3 regions of the Brevibacterium marinum genome follow, and region 3 is predicted to be linked to each of the others. Evidence: predicted binding sites of a transcription regulator. Region 3 holds the regulator's gene; each other region holds the start of a gene.
What was found. The regulator LexA, encoded in region 3, represses DNA repair genes until DNA is damaged. The targets are predictions, from matches to a motif close to TCGAACANNTGTTCGA.
Positions count from the first base shown of each region.

Region 1: the regulator LexA is predicted to act here: its motif matches at 1,218-1,233, upstream of BKA07_RS04925 (TetR-type transcription factor C-terminal domain-containing protein).
Region 2: the regulator LexA is predicted to act here: its motif matches at 1,118-1,133, upstream of BKA07_RS15125 (HNH endonuclease signature motif containing protein).

Region 1 covers NZ_JAATJN010000001.1:1,130,196-1,132,461, reverse strand. The annotation lists gene BKA07_RS04930 (pyridoxal phosphate-dependent decarboxylase family protein) at 1-1,053, shown strand, start outside; gene BKA07_RS04925 (TetR-type transcription factor C-terminal domain-containing protein) at 1,262-1,921, shown strand; gene BKA07_RS04920 (hypothetical protein) at 1,992-2,225, shown strand.
Region 2 covers NZ_JAATJN010000001.1:3,389,386-3,391,651, reverse strand. The annotation lists gene BKA07_RS15130 (SLC13 family permease) at 1-797, opposite strand, end outside; gene BKA07_RS15125 (HNH endonuclease signature motif containing protein) at 1,244-2,266, shown strand, end outside.
Region 3 covers NZ_JAATJN010000001.1:2,251,619-2,253,884, forward strand. The annotation lists gene BKA07_RS09920 (helicase C-terminal domain-containing protein) at 1-527, shown strand, start outside; gene lexA (transcriptional repressor LexA) at 663-1,418, opposite strand; gene BKA07_RS09930 (LysM peptidoglycan-binding domain-containing protein) at 1,653-1,985, shown strand; gene BKA07_RS09935 (histidinol-phosphate transaminase) at 1,995-2,266, shown strand, end outside.

The DNA of each region.
Region 1 (2,266 bases), 1.1 Mb from region 3:
CAATTGCTCGGTCTGCCTCGGGAAGCGTCGGTCGCGTTCACCAGCGGTGCGCAGATGGCCCACGCCACCGCTTTGGCAGCCGCTCGAAACAATCTCCTGCACAATCGCGGATGGGACGCGGAATACGACCGCTTGGCCGGATCGCCTCAGATACGCGTTCTGTGCTCGGGAGAACAGCATGCCTCCATTGAACGGGCCTGCCGCCTGCTCGGCTTCGGAACCGCAAGCATCAGCGCTCTCGGCACCGATGATCACGGCCTCCTTGATACAGCAGCTCTGGAGTCGCGACTGAGCGCCGATCCCAGTCGCCCATCAATTGTCATCTTGCAGGCAGGCGAGATCAACACAGGCAGCTTCGCCCCGTTTCGAGAGGCCTGTCGCATCGCACATGACTACGGAGCATGGGTACATATCGATGGTGCCTTCGGTCTATGGGCCGGAGTGAGCCCGCACTTTCGCCATCTGCTCGACGGGGCCACCAATGCTGACTCATGGACGACCGATGCCCACAAATGGCTCAACGTTCCCTTCGATAATGGCGTCGTGGTGATCCGCGACAGACGAGCGCACCGTGCGGCCATGTCAATCCGGGCCAGCTACCTCGTCCACTCGGAAGACCCGGCCGACGCCGCCCCGGACGCGGCACGGGACCAGATCGACTGGAATCCAGAATGGTCGCGTCGAGCTCGAGGTGTACCGGTCTACGCAACCATCCGTGCACTTGGTCGGGTCGGCATCACAGAGATCGTCGAGCGCACGTGTCGGCTTGCACGACGACTTGCAGGCGAGATCGGAGATCTGCCTTCGGCCGAACTGCTTGTCGACCCTGTCATCAACCAAGGCCTCGTCCGGTTCCGCAGTCAAGATGGTCACCACGATGCTCGCACAGAACCGGTTATCGATCGACTGCAGAGTGACGGAACCGCCTGGTTCGGCGGTACTGATTGGCAGGGCAAACGCGTCATGAGAATCTCCGTCGTCAACTGGCAAAGCACTGACGATGACATCTCGCAGGCTGTTGGGGCCGTCGCTGACGCCCTCGAACACGCGTGATCGTCGGGGACCCGTCCCCCATCGAGTCCAAGCAGGCCCGTTGCTGCCAGCACTGCACTTCACGCTCTGCGCAACGGCGACATCACAGAGAAACCACCGGTACAGCTCATTTGCCGACCGAAACGACGCTTCGCGCGCCAACGTCATGTATTGTCGATTGGCAAGTGAAAGATTGTTCGATATCCGACCGCCAAGGAGTGCAAGCACCGTGCGATCAACCAACGGCCGCAACAACATCCTCCGCTCGGCTCGAGACACCTTCGCCTCCAAGGGGTTCGACGGTGCCTCCATCCGCGATATCGCGCAGACCGCCGGACTGAGCCTGTCCGCACTCTACTACTACTTCCCGTCCAAGCAGGAAGCCCTGTACGAACTCGTGCACACGGCATATTCCTGGTACATCGAGCACAGTCGCGCCGTCATCGCCGAGGTGGGCGATGATCCCACCGACCAGCTGGCCGCTGCCGTGCGCTACCTCTCGCGCTACCGCATGGAAAATGTCTCGGTGTCGACCGTGCTCCTGCGTGACACCGAACGACTGACCGGTGACAACGACGACCGGGTCAAGGACCTGCAGCGCGAAGCACGAGACATCATGGGCGAGATCGTCCAATCCGGCATCGACTCGGGAGCGTTCAGGGTCGACAGCGCACAGCTTGCCACACGTGCGATCCACTCGATCTGCAATTCGCTCTCGCTCTGGTACCGCCCCAGCGGCGACCTCACGCCGGACGACATCGAACGCGATTTCACACAGTATTCTCTGCGCATCCTCGGCATCGACCCCAGCGCCGAACAGCTCGACCGTCTGCTGGCACTGCCGGTCAACCAGGCAGGCATGCTCGACTTCATCTCCGACGGAAAGTGACCCAGCACTGGGTGTACTCGGGTCGGCGCGGCGAAAATAGCGCTCGTCGAGGAAGCTCGAAAGGACGACCATGACGAAGCTGACGTGGGTTAGCGGGCTCATCATCACCGCGATCGGTGTTGTCTCGTGGATTCTAGGCTGGTATCTCAACACCTTTACCGGTGAGCCCGGCAACGCCGACATCGGAGCCGGAATTCTTCTCCTCGTGGGTATGCCCATCGCCGCGCTGGGGATCCTCCTGGTCGTTGCTGGCGCAATTTCGGCGGGAGTCAAACGATTTCGCGATCGCCGAGCGAGGGCATGACCGCTGTCGGTTCTGTTCCATCGTGGTGGCCCTGATTCGAA
Region 2 (2,266 bases), 1.1 Mb from region 3:
AGCACGGACAGAGCCATGGCGATCAGCCCGACCAGAGTCGGAACCTGACTCCTGACCACCCGGTTGCCCTCGACACCCCGGGTGGGAGACTTCGTCGTCAGGAGGCCCGACCGAGGTGCTGTCGGCGAGGTAGGGGAGTCAACGGAGCCGGGTACGGAACTCTCGGACTCGGCGGACAGCCGGTCGTCCGCCTCGGCGCGCAATCCGGGTCGACGGTGGAGGACGAGGTAGACGACGAGCGCGAATATGAGGTTGAAGACCAGCGGCGCGAGGAACAGGGACACCGGGGTGGGGGTCAGCCCGTTCTTGGCCAGATAGTCGTTGATGAAGATGCCGTAGACGCTGATGGGGGAGAAGGCCCCGGCCAGTGCACCGTGGACGACGAGGAGGCCCACCATGAACTGATTGATCCGATGCTTCCGTGCGAACGACAGAGCCAGAGGCGCGATGATCGCCACAGCGAAGAGCGCACCCAGAGCGATGAGTACCGCAGTGAGTCCGAAGAAGATCCATGGCATCAGTGCTATTCGGCCGCCGACGAGTTTCACGCACCAATTGACGATGACCTCGATCACCCCGTTGTTCTGTGCGAAACCGAACAGATAGGTCAGGCCCACCAGCGTGAGGAAGAGGTCAACGGGAAAGCCGGCGAAGAACTCCTCGGGTGCCTGATGGAGGACCAGACCGCCGACGCCGGCGGCGGCGATGAAGCCGAGCAGGCCCATGTTGATGTCACGCCACGTGCCGATGACGAACATCAGCCCGAGGACGATCACACAGATCAGTTCCGCACTCATTTGGACGGTGTCTCCTTCATCCTCTGCTTGCTCACAATTGCCGTCGTCTTCGCGGCTGGGGGAGCGGATTGCGGGATGACCCACATGGTGGGTGTGCCCGCTTGTCGCGCGATGCTCAATCTAAGCCAAATTCCAATTGCTGACCGTCCCATCTCGCGATGCAGGCAGTGTTCTGAGGTGTGAAGGCGAATCTCGCGTCAGTGTCGAATGGGAGGATCGACTTATGAAAGGGGCTGGGCGGACGATGAACAGGGCGCTGATCAAGGACTGGGTCGCGCAGATGTGAGCATTGCCGACGCGACTAAAACATTAAAAGACATTCGAAAGTCTATTCAAAAGCATATGTACAATTAAGATTCGAATCATGTATAGTTGGATTATCAGTTGATCTGAATAACGCTCCACTCACTCTTCCCGACAAAGACGTACGAGGCAGGTGAACCGCAATGAAGGCCACAGGCACAGCTCATGATGCGCAGTGCGGCGATGGCGGGGGCCAGCGCCTCCGGGCCTCGAGCACGAATGCTCGCGCGGATGACGCTGAAGGCGCCTCACCTCGTTACAGTGTCCGGTTCGAATCCAGTGTCACGAAGCTCGCAAGCACGTCCGCCGAATCCGACCAGACGCAGCTGAAGGTCCTCGAGCTCAGTGCTGGAGTCATCCTCGAACATGTCATCCAGAACCACGGCTCCGATGTTCCCGAGGGCGATGACCCTTACAGATTCTCGACGATCGCCGGCACGGTCGCTCGACGTGACTACCCGTCCGACGAAGAGAGCGCCAGCGGCGTCAAACAACGGGCCACCTTTTCTGACATCGCGTGGAACTCCGGTCCTCTTGATGAATCCGACTTGGACCTGACGTGCACAGATCTCGTCAGGGTCCCCAAAACGTCAACGGCCGTGATGAGCTACGACCCGAAATTTGCCGCGAGCGTCCGGTCGCCACAAACTGAGTCAGAGCCTGAAGTCGCCGAACCTCCAGACTTCCCGGGCTTCGAACCGGGCACGGACTTCTCCCTGTGGGTTCATGACAATGTGCTTACCGAAGACATCGCTGAGATCTCGACAGCCTTCGGAACGTCCACTCCTCGCACATATCGCCGCCTGACCTCGGCGATGACGGTGATACATGGACTCCCGCGGTTCGCCGAACGCGTTCGCGACGGCGAATTCACGTATGCACATGTAGAGGTCGCCGCAGATCTGTGCCAAACGGTGGCATTGCGGTATCTTCCCACGCTCGACGACTACTTGGCTGTTCGCAGGGCAGACGTGACCAGCGAAACACTTCGGACTGCCCTGCGGAAGAAGATTCAACTCTTCGAGCCGAAGGAGGACCGGGCCGAAGTGGCCGCGCGCCGCCGCCGTGTCGACGTCGACACGTTCAAGGACGGCAGCGCATGTATGTCAATGACAGGCCCAGCGGCAGAGGTCAACGCCAGCTTTCAGCGGATCCAGGCAATGGCC
Region 3 (2,266 bases):
ACGGGGGAGCCCTGGGGCTGTTCTCCTCTCGCGCCGCCGCGAACGCCGCTGCCGAGCACCTGCGGTCGACGCTGGACGTTCCGATCCTCCTCCAAGGCGACGACGGACTGCCCTCCCTCGTCTCCCAGTTCAGCGCCGATGAGGAGGCGTGCCTGTTCGGCACCATGTCGCTGTGGCAGGGAGTGGACGTGCCGGGGCGGACCAATCGTCTCGTCATCATCGACCGGCTCCCGTTCCCACGCCCCGACGATCCGCTGATGCAGGCCAGATCCCGCGATGCCGACAGCCGTGGTGTCAACGGGTTCATGGCCGTCAGTGCCACCCACGCCGCGCTGCGGCTGGCGCAGGGAGCGGGCCGGCTGATCCGCTCGACGTCGGACCAGGGCGTCGTGGCCGTCCTCGACTCTCGTCTGCGTTCGGCGCGCTATTCCGGGTACCTCGTGAATTCGATGCCGTCGATGTGGCCGAGCACCGATTCGGCACTCGTCAAGGCCAGCCTCGGACGTCTGGCAGAGAAGGACGACTGACACGCACGCTCGGCTGACGGGGTGCGCAACCGATCCCGGCGCCCGAGACACGCGGTGCCCACGACCGCGGCGATCGTGGGCACTGCACCTGGCTGAGACCGTTCGGCACTGTCAGGTGCCGGGGTCTGCCTCGGCTCAGAGGCGTCGGACCACTGCGACGACGAGGCCCATGATCTGCGCATAGGACCCGTCGATGGGTTCGTAGTCCTTGTTCTGAGGAAGCAGCCACTGATGGCCGGCCTTGCGTTTGAGCGTCTTCACGGTCGCCTCTCCGTCGAGAAGGGCCGCGACGATCTGCCCGTTGTCGGCCGTGTGCTGTTTGCGCACGACCACCCAGTCGTCGTGGCAGATGGCGGCTTCGATCATCGAATCGCCGACGACCTTGAGCAGGAACATTTCGCCCGAGCCGACGACCTGGGCGGGCAGCGAGAAGACATCGTCGACCTCCTGCTCGGCGAGGATGGGACCGCCCGCGGCGATGCGGCCGACCACGGGGACCTGGACGGTGTTGTTGGCCAGCTCTTCGTATTTGGCTCGCTCGGCCTCTTCCTCTTCGAACGGGTTGACCACTTCGATGGCACGTGGGCGCTTCGGATCTCTGCGAACATAGCCGAGGCGTTCGAGCTGTGAGAGCTGGTGGGCCACGCTGGACAGCGATGCGAGTCCGGCGGCCTTGCCGATCTCGCGCATGCTCGGTGGGTATCCGTTGGAGACGACTGCGCGCTCGATCGTTTCGAGGACCAGTCGCTGTCGGGGCGTGAGGCGAAAATCGCCTTCGCCGGTGGAACCATCCGGGATCGACACCTCTTCGTCGTCATCACGGGCGGCTTTGATCTCGCTGGCGACGTCCTCATTGCGGGGACGACCTCTCCCTCGTTTGTTCTGAACCACTGCTCGTTCCCCTTCGTTCTATTCCCGCCGGCGTCACGCGTTGATCCTCGCGTCGAGAATTCTCGTGTCAGTGCCGACTGAGATGGTTCTTTCAGATCAATCAACAACGCTGGTTCTCTCTCATTGTCGCATAAATGTTCGAGCTGGACTGGACATATGTTCGATTGGCATGTTGAATAGAACAGGCGTTCTACCTATTGAGGGTGGATTCGTACGAAGGAAAGAGGTAATGCGATGACTGCACAGATTCAGGACCTGCGCTTCACTGCACGTGGACGCCAGGCGATGCGCCTGCTCCGGACCCTGTTGTGCGCTGTTGCCATCGTCGGAGGGGCGTTCTTCGTCGCCACTCAGTCGTTCTCCGCCGCTGCCGGGTCGGAGGCCGAATCAGTCGGCATCGACGCCGAAGCAGTGGTCGTCGGTGAAGGGGAGTCCCTGTGGGCCGTGGCCGTGGGCCTCGGCCTGGACCGGGACACTCGCGATGTCGTCGCCGACATCGTCGACATCAACCATCTGTCATCGCCGGTGGTGCACCCGGGTCAGACCTTGGATGTGCCTCAGCGCTAAACTGATGCGGTGGGAAATTTCGAGTCTTTGCCAGTGCGTTCGGACCTAGTCGGCCTCAAGCCCTACGGTGCTCCGCACCTGGATGTGCCGGTGCAGCTGAACGTCAATGAGAACGCCTATCCGATCCCGGACGTCGTCGTCGAAAGCATGCGCTCGGCGGTCGACGGGCACTTCGCCGGCCTCAACCGCTATCCGGACCGAGAGTTCGAAGATCTGCGCGGCCACCTCGTCTCCTATCTGGACGGAGTCAACCGGCGGGCCGGGGGAGCGGTCGACCTCAG